Regions from separate parts of the Streptomyces sp. NPDC007346 genome, predicted to be linked through region 1. Evidence: riboswitches for the same ligand, from Rfam matches in the RefSeq annotation. Region 1 holds a riboswitch; the other holds the start of a gene.
What was found. Region 1 has a riboswitch for S-adenosylmethionine ahead of thrC (threonine synthase). Riboswitches for the same ligand answer to the same signal wherever they lie in the genome.

Region 1 (8,841 bases):
ATCCAGAAGGACGCCACCGCGCTCAAGGAGAAGGGCGTCAAGTTCCCCTTCGCCCTGCCGCTCGGCCCGGAGGAGTCCCAGGCCGAGACGCTGATGTGGCTGCTCAGCGGCAGCGGCGGTTACGTCGACGACGTCGGCTCGTACGACATCGACTCGTCCCAGAACATCGCCACGTTCACCTGGCTGCGGGACAACCTCGTCGGCAAGGGCCTCACCGGACCCGTCGAGCCGGGCAAGCTGGACCGTGCCAAGGCGTTCAAGGCGTTCACCGAGGGCGAGGTCGGCATGCTGAACGGCCACCCCACCCTGATGGAGGAGGCCGAGGCCAAGGGCGTCAAGGTCGGCATGGTGCCGCTGCCGGGCGTCGACGGGCCGACGAAGGGCTCGCTGGGCGTCGCCGACTGGATGATGGGCTTCAAGCAGAACGGCCACCGCCAGGAGATCGGCAAGTTCTTCGACTACGCCTACTCCGACGAGAACGTGCTCGCCTTCGCCGACGAGTACGACATGCTCCCGGTGACCGGCAGCGCCTCCGCCGAGATGGAGACCGACACCAAGCACGTGAAGCTGCGCGAGTTCCTGGCGGCGCTGCCCAACTCCCAGCTGCCCCCCTTCGGCAAGACGTCCTGGGCGACGGTGAGCGAGTCGATCAAGACGAACATCGGCGAGGCGGTCGCCCCCGGTGGCAGTCCGGAGCGGGTGCTCGGGGCGATAGCGGCCGAGGCGACGAGGGCCGAGGGCGCGGAGTAGGCAGGCAGGCGGGCGCGTCGGGGCCGGTTGCGCGGTTAGGTTGGTTGTATGACCGCTTCCGACGCCGAGCCCGCGCCTTCCGCCCGGGGGCTGTCCGACCGTGACCGTGCTCTGCTCGCGCTGGAGCGGAGGCCGTGGGCGGGGCCCGGGGCGAAGGAGCGGGCGATCCGGGAGGAGCTGGGGATGTCCCCGGTCCGCTACTTCCAGCTCCTCAACGCGCTGATCGAGGACGAGCGGGCGCTGCGGGAGGATCCGGTCACGGTGAACCGCTTGCGCCGGCTGCGAGCGGAGAGGCGTGAGCGGCGCTGACGGCCCGTGTCGGGGGCCGGGCCCGCCCCCGTGCCCGCCCGCACCCCGCTAGGCTCGACCCCATGGGCAGCCACTCCGTACAGCCGCCGATCCCGACCCCGACCACCCCGGCCGGCCGCGAGGGCCTGGACGCCATCCTCGCCCGCCCCGGCCGCGCGGTCATCGCCCTCGACTTCGACGGCACGCTCGCCGACATCGTCCCCGACCCCGAGCAGGCCCGCGCCCACCCCGGCGCCGTCCCCGCACTCGCCGCGCTCGCCCCGAAGGTCGCCTCGGTCGCCGTGATCACCGGCCGCCCCGCAGGCGTGGCGGTCCGCTACGGCGGCTTCGCCGGCGTCCCCGGCCTCGACCACCTCGTGGTCCTCGGCCACTACGGCGCCGAGCGCTGGGACGCTGCGACCGGCGCCGTGAACACCCCCGCCCCGCACCCCGGCGTCGCCACGGCGAGGGCCGAACTCCCCGGCGTACTGCACGAGTTCGCCGCCTGGCACGGCACCTGGATCGAGGAGAAGGGGCAGGCCGTCGCCGTCCACACCCGCCGCGCCGACGACCCGCGGGCGGCCTTCGAGACCCTGCGCGGCCCCCTCGGCGAGCTGGCCGCCCGCCACGGCCTGGTCCTCGAACCGGGCCGCCAGGTCCTGGAGTTGCGCCCACCGGGCATGGACAAGGGCGTCGCGCTCGCGGAGTACGTACGCGAGGTCGGCGCCGAGTCCGTCCTGTACGCGGGCGACGACCTCGGAGACCTCGCCGCCTTCGCCACGGTGGAGAAGCTGCGCGGCGGCCAGGACGGCATCCCGGGGCTGCTGGTGTGCAGCGGCAGCGCGGAGGTGCCCGAACTGGCCGAGCGCGCCGACCTGTCGGTGCCCGGCCCGGCCGCGGTGGTGGACTTCCTGGCGGCCCTGGCGGAGCGGCTCTGAGAGGCGGGCCCCGGGGGGCGCCCGGCCGCCCCCCGGCCCCTCACTCCTGCCGCAGCGCCTCCAGCTGGTCCAGGAACCACTGCTGCGGCGGCAGCGCCGTGGCCGCCTCGGCCAGTCGCTTCGTACGGCCGGTCCGCTCCTCGGCGCTCATCGACAGGGCCTCGTGCAGCGCCTCGGCCGTGCCCACCACGTCGTACGGGTTCACCACGATCGCGTCCTCGCCCAGCTCCTCGTACGCCCCCGCCTCCCGCGACAGCACCAGGGCGCAGCCGTGGTCGGAGACGACGGGGACCTCCTTGGCGACCAGGTTCATGCCGTCGCGGATCGGGTTGACCAGCGCCACGTCCGCCAGCCGGTACGCGGCGAGCGAGCGGGCGAAGTCGTCCTTCACGTGGAGGACCACGGGTGTCCAACCGTCCGTGCCGTAAGCCCCGTTGATCTCGGTGGCCAGGCTCTGCACCGCCGCCGTGTAGTCCCGGTAGACCGAGAGGTCCTGGCGGGAGGGGTAGGCGAAGGCCACGTGGACCACGCGTTCGCGCCACTCGGGGTGGGTCTCCAGCAGGGCCCGGTAGGCGTGCAGGCCGCGCACGATGTTCTTGGACAGCTCGGTGCGGTCCACCCGGACGATGGTCTTCCGGCCCTCGCCCACCTGCTCCCGCAGCGCCTCCATGCGCTCGTCCACGTCCGCCTCGTGCGACCGCTGCCGCAGGAAGTCCGCGTCGGCCCCGAGCCCGTGCACCCCGATCCTGGTGCGGCCCGTCCCGCCGAGGATCTCCGTACAGCAGCCGATGAACGCGTCCGCCCACCGCCGGGTCAGGAACGCGGCCCGGTCCGCGCCGAGGATGCCGTGCAGCAGCTGCTCGCCGATGTCGTCGGGGAGCAGCCGGAAGTAGTCCACCGGGGCCCACGGGGTGTGCGAGAAGTGGCCGATCCGCAGATCCGGGCGCAGCTCGCGCAGCATGCCGGGGACCAGGGCCAGGTGGTAGTCCTGCACCAGGACCGCCGCCCCCTGGCCCGCCTCCTCGGCGAGCGCCTGGGCGAAGGCCCGGTTGTACGTCTCGTACGAGGCCCACTGGCGCCGGAACTCCGCGTCGAAGACCGGCTCGACGGGGGTCTGGTAGAGCAGGTGGTGGACGAACCAGAGCACGGAGTTGGCGATGCCGTTGTACGCGTCGGCGTGGACCTGGGCGTCGATGTCGAGCATCCGTACGCCCGGCTCACCGACCCCGCGCCGCACCGCCTCGCGGTCGCCGTCGCCGAGGGCCGCGCAGACCCACAGCTTGTCGTCGACGGCGCTGAGCCCGGAGACGAGCCCGCCGCCGCCGCGCTTGGCGTCGAGCGTGCCGTCCTCGCCGAGCGTGTACGTGATCGGGCCGCGGTTGGAGGCGACGAGGACCTGGGCAGTCGAGGGGGTTGCGTGCTCGGAGACCATGTAGCGGAACCTAGCCCGTTCGGGAAGCCCCCAAACGCGCGGGCCGCCCGGGAGGCCCCCTCACGCCGCGTGGCGCTCCGCGTACTCCTCGATCTCCCGCATCGGCGGCCGCTCCTCCGTGTCCACCGCGTGGGTGCGCGCCACGAACCCCTCATCGCCCCGCTCGAACTGCGTCAGCGCGGGCCGCACCAGATGGCCCCGGGAGAGCCGCAGCTGCGCCGTGCGGTAGATCGCCGCCGCCATCCGGCCCAGCGCCTGCCCGTCCTGGTGGCGGTGGCGCCGCACCCCGACGTCGACCTGGCCCAGCGCGTCCAGCCCCACGGTGTGCAGCGCGTCCACCAGGAGCCCCAACTCCACTCCGTAACCGACCGGGAAGGGCAGCCGCTCCAGCAGGGACCGCCGCACCGCGTACTCGCCGCCCAGCGGCTGCACGAAGCCGGCCAGCTGCGGCCAGTGCAGATTGAGCAGGGGGCGTGCCACCAGCTCGGTGACGCGACCACCCTGACCTGCGGTGTCACCCAGCGGACGGTCGTACATCGCCTTGACGAACTGGACGGTGGGGTCGGTGATCAGCGGCCCGACCGTCCCCGAGACGAAGTCGGCGGAGAAGTCCTTGAGGTCGGCGTCGACGAAGCAGACGATCTCACCGCTGGTCACCAGGAGCGACCGCCAGAGCACCTCGCCCTTGCCGGGCAGGGCCGGGACGCGGGGCAGGATCGCGTCCCGGTGGACCACCCGGGCTCCCGCCGCACGGGCGACGGCGGCGGTGGCGTCGGTGGAACCGGAGTCGATCACGACCAGTTCGTCGACCAGCCGGACCTTCTCCATCAGCTCCCGCCGGATCGTCGCCACGATCGCGCCGACCGTGGCCTCCTCGTTCAGCGCGGGCAGCACCACACTCACCGAGGTGCGGTGCGGGTCGGCGTTCCGGGCGTCGGTGAGCCGGTCCAGCGGGCGGTCGGCGGACGACCAGGAACGCCTGGTCAGCCAGCGTTCCACCTCTTCGAGCACGGTCGGGACTCCTCGTATGTGATCCATCTCGCGGTGCGGACGACTATCTCAACAGTCCAGTCCTTCGGTTACAGTCTTGAACAACGCGGATGACCGTCGCATGTCGGGGTCCGTCCGCACACAAACGCCTGGATCGAAGATCCAGTGCCACAGAGCTCATCCAGAGGGACTGAGGGAACGGCCCGTTGAAGTCCCGGCAACCCTCCTACCGACCGCGAGGTCACGGTGGGGAAGGTGCCAATTCCGTCTTGTGGCGAAACGCGTCACAAGGAAGATGAGGAGAAAGGGCCTCCGCCATCATGGCTGTTCAGACTGTTGCAGGTAACACCGCTTCTTCTTCCGCCCCGGCCGTCGACCTCGGTCCCGCCGCGGCGCTCTCCTGCCGCGAGTGCGGCGAGCGTTTCGAGCTCGGCCCCCTCTTCGCCTGTGCGTCCTGTTTCGGGCCGCTGGAAGTGGCGTACGACCTGCCCACCGGCTCCCCCGAGGAGCTGAGGAAGCGCATCGAGGCCGGCCCGAACAACATCTGGCGCTACGCCCCGCTGCTGCCGGTCCCCGCCGACGTCGCGGAGAAGCCCAACATCAACCCCGGCTTCACCAAGCTGGTCAAGGCCGACAACCTCGCCCGTGAGCTGGGCGTCACCGGCGGTCTGTACGTCAAGGACGACTCCGGCAACCCGACGCACTCCTTCAAGGACCGGGTCGTCGCCATCGCCGTCGAGGCCGCCCGCGCCTTCGGGTTCACCACCCTCTCCTGCTCCTCCACGGGCAACCTGGCCGGTGCCGTCGGCGCCGCCGCCGCCCGCGCCGGACTGCGCTCGTGCGTCTTCATCCCGCACGACCTGGAGCAGGGCAAGGTCGTCATGGCCGCGGTGTACGGGGGCGAGCTGGTCGGCATCGAGGGCAACTACGACGACGTCAACCGCTTCTGCTCCGAGCTCATCGGCGACCCGCTCGGCGAGGGCTGGGGCTTCGTCAACGTCAACCTGCGCCCGTACTACGGCGAGGGCTCCAAGACCCTGGCGTACGAGATCTGCGAGCAGCTCGGCTGGCGGCTCCCCGACCAGATCGTCATCCCGATCGCGTCCGGCTCCCAGCTGACGAAGATCGACAAGGGGTTCCAGGAGCTGATCAAGCTCGGCCTCGTCGAGGACAGGCCGTACAAGATCTTCGGCGCCCAGGCCGAGGGCTGCTCCCCGGTCTCCGCCGCCTTCAAGGCCGGCCACGACGTCGTACGGCCCCAGAAGCCGGACACCATCGCCAAGTCGCTGGCCATCGGCAACCCGGCGGACGGCCCGTACGTCCTGGACATCGCCCGCCGCACCGGCGGCGCGGTGGAGGACGTGAACGACGAGCAGGTCGTAGACGCGATCAAGCTGCTGGCGCGTACCGAGGGCATCTTCGGCGAGACGGCGGGCGGCGTGACGCTCGGCGTGACGAAGAAGCTCGTCGAGGCCGGCGTCATCGACCCGACGCTCACCACCGTCGTCCTGAACACCGGTGACGGGCTCAAGACGCTCGACGCGGTCTCCGCGACCTCGCAGGCGACGGCCACCATCAAGCCGAGCCTGGACGCGTTCCGCGCCGCGGGCCTCGCCTCCGCCTGACCCACCGAGTCCGAGTCCGAGACCGCGTCCGAGACCGCCGTCCGCGTCCGAGACCGCGTCCGAAGCAAGAAGGGCACCCACCATGAGCGTCAAGGTCCGCATCCCCACCATCCTCCGCACGTACACGGGCGGCCAGGCCGAGGTCACGGCGGAGGGCGCGAAGCTCTCCGAGGTCATCGCGTCCCTGGAGAAGGACCACCCGGGCATCGCCGCACGCGTCCTGGACGACCAGGGCAAGCTGCGCCGCTTCGTGAACGTGTACGTCAACGACGACGACGTGCGCTTCGAGAGCGGCCTGGACACGGTCACCCCGGACGGCGCCGGCATCTCGATCATCCCGGCCGTGGCCGGCGGTTGCTGAACCCCCTGGGGCCGCCGCGCCCCCACCGCGCCTTCGCCTGACCCCGGTTGCCCCCTCCGCGACACAAAGCGGAGGGGGCAATTCTGCATGGTTGAGCACGGTACAGTTGGGGAAGCCCCCTTCGCTGCGCATGCCGCCCGCATATGAGAATGCGCCCGGCTCCGATAAGAAGCAGCCAAAGTGCGTGAACCCCTTGAGGCATAAGTGGCCTTTGCCTGGCCCGACTTGCCCGTAATCTCAGCAATCCCGCATATTCGGGCGTTCGCCTGTGCCCGGAATTCTCGTCCGATTGACCTGTTGCAGAGGGCAGTTGGGCGGATACATTCGGCCGCGGTCGACGCGCTGCGGCGCCGCGCACCTCTCCTGACGGAGGGTGAGTTACGACCCGGGGCCGCGAAGTGCGGTCCCGTGCAAGGGCCAGTTATAGGGGAGTTAGGCATGGCTCAGGGCACCGTCAAGTGGTTCAACGCGGAGAAGGGGTACGGCTTCATCGCGGTCGACGGTGGTGCGGATGTTTTCGTCCACTACAGCGCGATCCAGATGGACGGGTACCGCACCCTCGAAGAGGGTCAGCGAGTTGAATTCGAGATCTCGCAGGGCCAGAAGGGGCCCCAGGCCGACATGGTCAAGCTCGCCGTCGGCTGAGCTCGGCGCAGGCCGTCCGACGTCACTACTCACGCACGCAGGGCCCGACCCCGGAGTTCGCCACCAGGGGATCGGGCCCTACGTGCGTCCTGGCTCCGCCCTGCGGACGCGGTGCTGCTGGGTCCGTCCTGCGGGCGCGGTCCTGGCTCAGTCCTGCGGACGCCGTTCCGGCTCCCTCCTGCGGACGCTCTGGTTCCGCCCTGTTCTGCTCCGGTTTCGCATGGCGTGCCTTGGTCGAAGGCGCTTGCACTCTCGGGGGTCGAGTGCTAATCATTGGCATTAGCACTCTCCAGGTGAGAGTGACAGAAACTTGGACCGGGCCGGTGAGGCCCGCAGGCGCGGCGGGGCAAGGAACCGCCACGCACGCAGGCCGTCCGTCGCGGGCGCCTCTCGGTCCGGAGAATCCACCCCTGTCCGGGAGGACCACTTCACATGGCCAAGATCATCGCGTTCGACGAGGAGGCACGGCGCGGTCTCGAGCGCGGGATGAACCAGCTCGCCGACGCCGTCAAGGTCACCCTCGGCCCCAAGGGCCGTAACGTCGTCCTCGAGAAGAAGTGGGGCGCGCCCACGATCACCAACGATGGTGTTTCCATCGCCAAGGAGATCGAGCTCGAGGACCCGTACGAGAAGATCGGTGCGGAGCTGGTCAAGGAGGTCGCCAAGAAGACGGACGACGTCGCCGGCGACGGTACGACCACCGCCACCGTTCTGGCTCAGGCTCTCGTCCGCGAGGGTCTGCGCAACGTCGCCGCAGGCGCCAACCCGATGGCTCTCAAGCGGGGCATCGAGAAGGCCGTCGAGGCCGTCTCCGCCGCTCTGCTGGAGCAGGCCAAGGACGTGGAGACCAAGGAGCAGATCGCTTCGACCGCCTCCATCTCCGCCGCCGACACCGAGATCGGCGCCAAGATCGCCGAGGCGATGGACAAGGTCGGCAAGGAAGGCGTCATCACCGTCGAGGAGTCCCAGACCTTCGGTCTGGAGCTCGAGCTCACCGAGGGTATGCGCTTCGACAAGGGCTACATCTCGGCCTACTTCGCCACCGACATGGAGCGTATGGAGGCGTCGCTCGACGACCCGTACATCCTGATCGTCAACTCGAAGATCGCCAGCGTCAAGGACCTGATCCCGCTGCTGGAGAAGGTCATGCAGTCGGGCAAGCCGCTGCTGATCATCGCCGAGGACGTCGAGGGCGAGGCGCTCTCCACCCTGGTCGTCAACAAGATCAAGGGCACGTTCAAGTCCGTCGCCGTGAAGGCCCCGGGCTTCGGTGACCGCCGCAAGGCCATGCTCGCGGACATCGCCATCCTCACCGGTGGCACCGTGATCTCCGAGGAGGTCGGTCTCAAGCTGGAGAACGCCGGCCTGGACCTGCTCGGCCGCGCCCGCAAGGTCGTCATCACCAAGGACGAGACCACGATCGTCGACGGTGCCGGGGACAGCGAGCAGGTGCAGGGTCGCGTCAAGCAGATCCGTGCCGAGATCGAGAACTCCGACTCGGACTACGACCGCGAGAAGCTCCAGGAGCGCCTGGCGAAGCTGGCCGGCGGTGTGGCCGTCATCAAGGCCGGCGCCGCCACCGAGGTGGAGCTCAAGGAGCGCAAGCACCGCATCGAGGACGCGGTGCGCAACGCCAAGGCCGCCGTCGAGGAGGGCATCGTCGCCGGTGGTGGCGTGGCTCTGCTCCAGGCCTCGGCCGTCTTCGACAAGCTCGACCTCACGGGCGACGAGGCGACCGGCGCCAACGCCGTGAAGCTCGCGCTGGAGGCCCCGCTCAAGCAGATCGCCGTCAACGGTGGTCTCGAGGGTGGC
Region 2 (8,841 bases), on a different contig from region 1:
GGCCACGGCGGACACCGCACGGCCCGAGCCGGGGGCGGTGCCCGGGAGGCCGGGCGCGGCGTCGGGGGCGGCGTCGCGGCCGGGGCCGGAGCGCGAGGCCCGGTCGAAGGCGGCGCGGTCCTCGGCCGGCAGGGAGTTCAGCAGCTGCCGGGCCTGGCGGAGCTTGGCCTCGACGGTCCGTTTGTGGCGGGCGACGACGGCCCGGTCGCGCTCCAGCTCGGTGAGGGCGCGGGTGGCCTCGGCGCGGGTCTGCGCGACACCGCGCTGGGCGTGCCGGAGCTTGTCCAGGGTCAGCGCCTGACGGGCGCCGGCCCGGTCGAGGGCCGCGGCCCGCTCCAGGTAGGTGTCCGGGTCGGAGGAGAGCAGCAGGGCGAGCGCCGGGTCGATGGAGCCGGTGCGGTACTGGGCGCCCGCCATCGCACCGAGCGCGTCGCGCATCCGGTTGACGGCTTCCTGGCCCCGGGCCGTGGCGTCCTGGGCCCGGTCCGCCTCGCCGCGCAGCCGCTCCACCCGCTCACCGGCCTCGTTGTAGAGCTCGGTGGCCTGCTCGGCCTCGCCGTAGAGCCGGTCGACGGCCGCCTTGGCGCTCGCGCGGGTGTCCTTCGGGTCGGCGCCGGCCGGGGTTCCGGCCAGGGTCACGGCCGCGGTGGCGGCGACCGCCGACACGGCCGTGACGCGGACGCTCCGATTGAGGCCGGACTGTGTGGGACGGCGATGGGACACCACAGGAAGCCGCACTCCCTTCCGCTGACGCAGTTGACGCGTAACGCGCGGCCCCTGCCGCCCGGGAGGGGCGGACCGACGAGCGGGAGCCGCACAGCAGCCAGACAGTAATCGGACGACTACCGGGCGGCCAAAGACCTCGCCGGTGGCGGAAGCGGCGTCGAACACCGCTGCCCCGCCGGTGACCTCGGTCTCCGGCGGGGCAGGGCGTCAGCTTGGGGTGAGGCGATTCCCTCGTTCGGGCGTCGTTCTCGGCGTGCTCCGCGTCAGACGCGGACGCCGAACTGGAAGGTGCCCATGTAGTCCATCGACTCGTAACGGACGACGGTGCCCGGCTTCGGGGCGTGCAGGACCTGGTTGTTGCCGGCGTAGAAGCCGACGTGCGCCAGGCCGTTGAAGAAGACCATGTCGCCCGGCCTCAGCTGGCTGCGGCCGATCTTCACGCCGTCGTTCTGCTGGGTGTACGTGGTCCGGCTGATGTTGACACCGGCCTGGGCGAAGGCCCACTGGGTCAGCCCGGAGCAGTCGTAGGAGTTGGGGCCCGAACCGCCGGAGACGTACGGCTTGCCGAGCTGGGTGGCGGCGGCGCTGAGGGCGGCGGCGCCACGGTTGGAGGCGGGGGCCTCGTTGCCGAGGGAGGGGGTGCTGCTCCCGGTGCTGAGCTGGACCCGCTCGCTGGTGGCGCGGCTGGCGCGCTCCTTGGCCGCCTCCTCCTCCTGGACCTTCGCCCGCTCGGCGGCGGTCAGGCTGTTGAGCAGCCGCTGCGCGTCGGCCAGCTTGCCCTGGTACTTCTTCTTGTTCTCGCCGAGCGCCTTGCGGACGTCGGCGAGGTCGCCGAGCTTGTCCTGGGCCTCCTTGCGCTGCTGGGCGAGGGTGCGCTGCTTGGCCTGGATCTTCTGCAGCGACTCCGTCTGCTTGACCGTCAGCTGGTCGAGCGCGGAGGCCTGGTCGAGGAAGCTGTCCGGGTCCGAGGCGAGGAAGAGGGCGATCGAGGGGTCGATGCCGCCGGAGCGGTACTGCGCGGTGGCGATGGAACCCAGCTCGCCGCGCAGGTCGTTGAGCTCGTCCTGACCCCGGGCGACCTTGTCCTGCAGCGCGTCGACCTGCTTCTTGAGCTTGTCCTGCTGCTCCTTGGCCCCGTTGTACTTCTCGGTGGCGGCCTCGGCCTCGTGGTAGAGCTTGTCGACCTTCGCCTTGACCTCGTTCGTGGTCGGCTTGGGGTCGGCGTGGGCGGCCTGGGAGGTCAGGGCCACGGCCGCAGCGGCGGTCGCGGTGAGCACGGTCACGCGGGTGCGGCTCGGCTGCTTGGGACGACGGTGGGACGCCACGAAGGCGAGCTCCTTCTTCCTCGAGCCGCCTACCGGGCTTGTGGGGGAATGAATCCCCGGCTCCGTGCAGATGACGGACTAGGCGGTTCCTTCACTGCCACCCCGGATGGGTGATCAACCGTGCGAAGGTTCGAGGCCTGACCCTAGTGACCATCTTGTGATCAGTTCAAATCCTCACAGGATTTTTCTTGTCACACCAGGCACTTCTTTACTCTCACCCCACCGCGTGTAGCGGCGACTTGACGGTACGTTCCCGGAAAAGCGGCAAGCCACACATCCGTCCCGCATGCGGCGCATCGACCTTTAGACGCGCGAAAGCCGCTTGAGAAGCAAAGCGGACGCAACGGGCCTGGCACCGGCCTTGGCCACCCCGTCCGCCACCTCGCGGTCGGTGGAGACGACCACGACGGGCCGTCCCGGCGGTTCCGCGCGGGCCAGTTGACGGATCAGCTCGTCCGCGGTGACCCCCGCCTTGCTGAACAGCACCCGCACCCCGCGCGGCGGCGCGAGCAGCACCGGAGCGGCCAGTTCGGCGCCGTCGAAGACACAGGTCATCTCGGCGCCGGTCTGCGCGGCGAGCACCGAGAGGCCGCCCAGCAGCCGCAACCGCTGCTTCTCCAGCGGCATCTGGGGATAGCCGGTCTTGGTGACGTTGTAGCCGTCCACGATGAGATGCGCCTGCGGCAGCGCCAGCAGCTGGTCGAGCAGCGCCGGGTCCGTCTCGGAAAGCGCCCTGGCGGCAATGTCCTTGGGCGACATCCGGCCCGGCTCCACCGCGTCCACGCTGTCGGCCGGGCGGGCCGTCAGCGGGGGCAGGGCCAGCTCGCGCCGGAGCCCCGAGGCCGCGTCCAGCACGGTGTCCAGGAGCAGCCGCAGCCGCATGTCCTCCACCGAGCGGCCCTCGCGGGCGGCCCGCCGGCTCGCCTCCAGGGCGGCCTCGGCCTCGCCCAGCCGCCCTTTGAGCCGCCGCGACTCGCTCTCGGCGGCGGAGAGCTGCACGGCGGCCTCCGCCCGTACGGCGTCGGTCTCGGCGGTGCCGCGGCGCAGGGCGGCCTCCCCCCGCTTCACCTCGCTCAGCGCGGAGCGCAGCTTGCGGTGGAGCGACTCGGACTCCTTGCGGGCCGCGTCCAGCTCGGCGCGCAGCCGCTCGGTCTCGCTACGGGTGTGGGCGCGCGCCCGCTCCAGCTCCTCGCGCAACCGCGCCAGCTCGCGCCGGGTCTCCTCGTCCACCCGCTCCGCGTCGGCCCGCTGGACCTCCTCGCCGGCCGCCTCGACCAGCTTGACCCAGCCCGCCGGGCGCAGCACATAGGCGGCGGCGGCCACATCGACGGGGTCGGCGGCCGCGGGCGGCGACCCCGCCTCCAGCGCACCGGCCAGCTCCGGCTGAGCCTGGCTCAGCCGCTCGCCGATGCGCTGCCGGAAGAGCAGGTCGCCCTCCAGGGCGGCGGCCATCGCGTTCCCGGCGAACTTGGCCCGCCGGCTCGGGGTGAACCGGGCGTACTGCCGCAACTGGGCGGGCAGTTCGGCCACGGTCAGGCCGCCGAAGGCGTCCGAGACCAGGGCGACGACCCGCCGCCGTACGCCTTCGGGCAGCGGGCGGCCGAGCGCCTCTGCACCGCCGTCGGCCGCGTCGGCCGGTTCGGCGCCGCTGGTCGGCTGATCCACCGTCCGTCACCCCATAGATATGTCTGTCGGTGCGCTCCCTCAGGAGGCGGCACCCGGCCTGTCCACCAGTTCGATCTGGTCCACCGCGTTGCACCAACGACAGCGGACCGACTCGATGGTCTCACTGACCACCTCCCGCTCCTCGACACTGGACTCACCGGCCAGGTCGAGATGGACGTACTCCACGACCTTGGAGGACCGCGTCACGTCGAAGCGCGTGAGATTGCCGCACAGGGTGCAGCGCCAGCGGGTCCCGTCGGTCGGCAGGGGAACCGTCGTCATCGTTGCGTCCTCTTTCGTCGTCTCCGACAGCGCGCGCCGGGCGTGCCGTCGCGTCGCTTCCTGTCCTGCGTCAAGGATCTCGCGGTGCGCCGTCGAACTGCGGAAGTCCTGGCGTAACCCTACGGCCTCGCGTACAGGCACCGGCACGGCGAGGCGCTCCGCCCTGTTCCCCCCGGTACGTCATGCTCTGTACATGATCGACGGGCGGCGGATCGACTGGCGGGCCACGACCAGGAGGGTCCGGGGCAGCGCGGCGGGCGGGGCGCCGGTGACGTACGGGCTGATCACGCTGTGCTGCGCCATCTTCCTGATCAGCCCCCTGGCCGGGTTCGGCGCCTCGTACGGGAGCCAGGACGCGCTGCTCGCCGCGCAGGCCGGGTACTTCGAGCGGTGGGGGGTGATCCCGGCCGAGCTGTGGCAGGGCTCCGCCCGCGCCCTGTTCACGCCGTTCACCGCGCTGTTCGTGCACGGCAGTTGGCTGCACCTGCTGGGCAACCTGCTCTTCCTGTACGTGTTCGGGGCGATGGCCGAGGAGCGCATGGGCCGGGTGCGGTTCGCCCTCTTCTACGTGGGGTGCGGCTACCTGGCGCTGGTCTGTTACGCGGCGGTGCACGCGGACTCGGGGCAGACGCTGGTCGGCGCCTCGGGCGCGATCTCGGGGGTGCTCGGCGCCTTCCTCTTCCTGTTCCCGAAGACCCGGGTGACCAGCCTGTTCCCGTTCCTCTTCTTCCTGCCGCTGCGCTTTCCCGCCTGGATCGTGCTGGTCTTCTGGTTCGGGCTCCAGTGGGCGGCAGCCCAGACCGCGGACGCCGGGCCGGGGGTGGCGTATCTGGCGCATGTGGCGGGGTTCGCGGCGGGGTTCCTCTACGCCTGGGGGCGTTGTCGGGGAAGGGCCGGGGCCTTCCGGCCCGATCCGGAGGGAAGGCCATAGAGTGAGGGTTCCAGCCACGGCCACCGAGGGAGACAGCCAGCCGTGATCACCGCGATCGTGCTCATCAAGACCAGCGTGGACCGGATTCCGGAGATCGCCGAGGCCATCGCCGCGCTGGACAGCGTCAGCGAGGTCTTCTCCGTCACCGGCACCTACGACCTGATCGCCATGGTCCGGGTCGCCCGGCACGACGACCTGGCCGACATCATCCCCGGCCGGATCAGCAAGATCCCGGGCGTCGAGGGCACCGACACCCACGTGGCGTTCCGCACGTACTCCCAGCACGACCTGGAAGCGGCGTTCGCCATCGGCCTCGACGCGTGACACCGGGCTTCTCGGCCGGGGAGGGGCAGCGCGCCCGTCCCCGGCCGAGGTGTTTCCCGAGGCTCAGACCTGGGCGGCCGTGCCCCGGTCCGGGACGCAGCGGCCGTCCTCGGTGCGGTACTTCCACCGGGCGCCCTCGCGGACCAGCTCGGTGACCGCACGCAGGAACCGCTCGATGTGCTCGTCCGGCGTACCGGCTCCGAAGCTGACCCGGATGGCGTTGAGGGACCGCTCGCCCGGCTCTCCCTCCGGCGCGCCGCACTCGCCCGGGTCCTGCGGGTCGCTGCCCAGGAGGGTGCGCACCAGCGGGTGGGCGCAGAAGAGGCCGTCGCGGACGCCGATGCCGTACTCCGCGGAGAGGGCGGCGGCGAAGTGCGAGCTGTTCCAGCCGCGCACCACGAAGGAGATGACGCCGACCCGGGGGGCGTCGTCGCCGAAGAGCGAGAGCACCTTCACCTCGGGGACCTCTGCGAGCCCTGCGCGGACCCGGCCCACCAGCTCCTGCTCACGGGCGACCAGGGAGTCGAAGCCCGCCTCGGTCAGGGCCTTGCAGGCGGAGGCGATGGAGTAGACCCCGATGACGTTGGGCGAACCGGCCTCGTGGCGGGCGGCCGTGGTGTGCCAGTCGACGTCCACGCCGCCGTCCGCGCGCCGGGCCACCTTGCGGGAGGCGCCGCCGCCGGCGAGGTAGGGCTCGGCCGCCTGGAGCCAGTCGGCGCGGCCGGCGAGGACCCCGGAGCCGAAGGGCGCGTACAGCTTGTGGCCGGAGAACGCGACCCAGTCGACGTCCAGTTCGGCGATGTCCACGGGGTGGTGCGGGGCGAGCTGGGCGGCGTCCAGGACGATCCGGGCGCCGTGCGCGTGGGCGGCGGCGGCCAGCTCCTGGACCGGCCACAGCTCACCGGTCACGTTGGAGGCGCCGGTGACGCAGACCAGCGCGGGGCCGTAGGGATCGCGGTCGGCCAGCGCCCGCTCCAGGGTCTCCACCGCCTGGCCCGGGGTGCGGGGCGCGTCGAGGTAGGTGACCTGGGCGTCGCGCCAGGGCAGCAGGGAGGCGTGGTGCTCGGTCTCGTAGACGAAGACCCGGCAGTCCGCCGGGATCGCGGCGGCCAGCAGGTTGAGGGAGTCGGTCGTCGAACGGGTGAAGACCACCTGGTCGTCCGCGCGGCAGCCGAGGAACTCCGCGACGGTGCGGCGGCTGTTCTCGAAGAGGTCGGTGGAGAGCTGCGAGAGGTATCCGGCACCGCGGTGGACGCTGCCGTAGTACGGGGCGTACGCGGCGACGTCGTCCCAGACCCGCTGGAGGGCCGGGGCGCTGGCGGCGTAGTCGAGTGCGGCGTAGGTGACTTCACCGCCGGTGACAAGCGGAACGGTGACATCCTGCCCCAGAACGGGCAGCGGGGCACAGACCGACGGGTCGATGGCAGCGGTGGAGACAGACATGGCGAACTCCCGTAAGAGGCAGGCGAGATCCGTGCGCCGGCGGATACGCGGCAGCGCAGGGGAAGGGTGGGAAAAGAGGGTGCGCGGAAGAAGGGCGGTCAGCCCGGGGCTCGGAAAGCCCGGGGACGAGCCCTAACGCATTCGCTTGCTCACAAGAGGCTCCCTAGGGACCAGGACCCCGGGGGCTGGCGTCCACTGGACGCCGAGGGGCCCGCGCTTGCCGCAGACCTCGCTGCCTACGGCCTGGTCTTCACCCGGGGCACCCCGCCACGGACGGAGGGTTGCCGGACAGCGGGCCGGGGCCGTAGTCGCTGTCACTCATGACCTGCGCAGCATCTTGCCATACGTACGCACACACGCAAGGGCGCAGTCCGTCATCCGGACTGCGCCCTGCGTCACATCACGGGTACGTTCAGGCGTTGCTCGCCGCCACCCACCGCTCCAGCGCCCCCTTGGCCGCACCGGAGTCGACGGCCTCCGCCGCGACGAGCATCTTCGCCGCGATCCGCTCGGTCAGCGTGCCGGGCCCCGGGTCGAGCGCGACCAGCGCCGCCGCCGAGTTGAGCAGCACCGCCTCGCGCACCGCGCCGCCCTCGCCGTCCAGCAGCCGGCGGGCCACATCGGCGTTGTACGAGGCGTCGGCGCCGCGCAGGGCCTCGACGGGGACGATCGGCAGCCCGACGTCGCGCGGGTCGAAGGGCTCCTCGCGCACCGTGCCCTCGTGGACCACCCAGACCCGCGAGGTGGCGGTGGTCGTCAGCTCGTCGAGCCCGTCGTCCCCGCGGAAGACGAGGGCCGAGTTGCCCCGCTCGGCGAGCACACCCGCGACGATGGGCGCCATCCTGGCGTCGGCCACCCCGATGGCCTGCGAGCGCACCTGGGCCGGGTTGGTCAGGGGGCCCAGGATGTTGAACGTGGTCTGCGCCCCGAGTTCTCGGCGGGCCTTGGCGGCGTACCGCAGGGCGGGGTGGAACTTCACGGCGAAGCAGAAGGTGATGCCCGCCGCCTCGGCGACCTCCACCACCCGCTGCGGGGTCAGCTCCAGGTTGACGCCGAGCTTCTCCAGCACGTCGGAGGAGCCGCTCGCCGACGAGGCGGCCCGGTTGCCGTGCTTGACGACCTTCGCGCCGGTCCCGGCGATGACGATCGCGGACATGGTCGAGATGTTGACCGTCTTGGCGAGGTCGCCGCCGGTGCCCACGATGTCGACGGTGCGGCCCGGTACGTGGATGGTGTTGGCGTGCGCGTACATCGCGCGCACCAGCCCGGTGACCTCCTCCACGGTCTCGCCCTTGGCCCGCAGCGCGACCGCGAAGCCGGCGATCTGCGCGTCGGTCGCCTCGCCGCTCATGATGCGGTCCATCGCCCAGGCCGTCTCCTCGGAGGAGAGGTTCTCACCACGCAGCAGGGGGTTCAGCAGGCCGGGCCAGGAACGGTCCGCCACGCTGTCGCCGCCGCTCGGGGTCACAACGTTCATGGTCCGCTCCAGGGGGTCCACAGCCGGTAGGGATACGGCTCCACCCTATCCAGCCACCGGGACAGCGAAGAGCCCCGTCCATCGGATGGACGGGGCTCCTGCTGTGGCGATCAGTTCAGCTGATCAGTGGTGGCCGTGGCCGTCGCTGATCTCCTTGTACTCCTCCGCGGTGGGCTTGGCGATCTGGTTGTCCTCGCCGAAGTAGCCCTTGCTGAGCTTGGCCCGCACCTTCTGGAGAGGGGAGATCTTGCGCTTGACGCCGTTCTCGTCGACCTCGGGGCCCAGTTCGAGCGGCTTGTACTGCTCGTGCGCGGTGAGCGTGTGCAGCTGCCCCTGCGAGAGCGGCTCGTGGATCTCCACGAACTCACCGTGCGGCAGGCGCTTGATGATGCCGCTCTCGCGACCGTGCAGCACCTTCTCCTTGTCACGGCGCTGGAGGCCGAGGCAGATCCGCTTCGTGACGATGAACGCGATGACCGGTCCGACGAAGAAGAAGATCCGGACGAACCAGGAGATGGCGTTGATCGACAGATGGAAGTGCGTGGCCCACAGGTCGTTACCACCGCCGACGAGGCCGATGAAGTACGCCGTGATCCAGGCGACGCCGAGTCCCGTACGGGTCGGGGCGTTGCGCGGGCGGTCCAGGATGTGGTGCTCGCGCTTGTCGC

Region 2: linked by a shared signal. The riboswitch ahead of AB0917_RS15885 (aminotransferase class V-fold PLP-dependent enzyme) and the one ahead of thrC (threonine synthase) in region 1 are both predicted to bind S-adenosylmethionine.

The regions. Positions count from the first base shown of each region.
Region 1 covers NZ_JBEYKR010000052.1:5,972-14,812, reverse strand. Annotated here, with positions in the region: gene AB0917_RS16130 (extracellular solute-binding protein) at 1-750, shown strand, start outside; gene AB0917_RS16125 (DUF3263 domain-containing protein) at 799-1,059, shown strand; gene otsB (trehalose-phosphatase) at 1,122-1,976, shown strand; gene AB0917_RS16115 (trehalose-6-phosphate synthase) at 2,017-3,408, opposite strand; gene AB0917_RS16110 (glucosyl-3-phosphoglycerate synthase) at 3,469-4,419, opposite strand; SAM riboswitch class I at 4,573-4,700, shown strand; gene thrC (threonine synthase) at 4,719-6,023, shown strand; gene AB0917_RS16100 (MoaD/ThiS family protein) at 6,106-6,384, shown strand; gene AB0917_RS16095 (cold-shock protein) at 6,823-7,029, shown strand; gene groL (chaperonin GroEL) at 7,462-8,841, shown strand, end outside.
Region 2 covers NZ_JBEYKR010000051.1:5,718-14,558, reverse strand. Annotated here, with positions in the region: gene AB0917_RS15915 (C40 family peptidase) at 1-726, opposite strand, end outside; gene AB0917_RS15910 (NlpC/P60 family protein) at 990-2,051, opposite strand; gene AB0917_RS15905 (NYN domain-containing protein) at 2,355-3,716, opposite strand; gene AB0917_RS15900 (hypothetical protein) at 3,756-3,998, opposite strand; partial or broken gene AB0917_RS15895 (rhomboid family intramembrane serine protease) at 4,192-4,975, shown strand; gene AB0917_RS15890 (Lrp/AsnC ligand binding domain-containing protein) at 4,972-5,253, shown strand; gene AB0917_RS15885 (aminotransferase class V-fold PLP-dependent enzyme) at 5,317-6,696, opposite strand; SAM riboswitch class IV at 6,905-7,022, opposite strand; gene trpD (anthranilate phosphoribosyltransferase) at 7,109-8,173, opposite strand; gene AB0917_RS15875 (cytochrome bc complex cytochrome b subunit) at 8,297-8,841, opposite strand, start outside.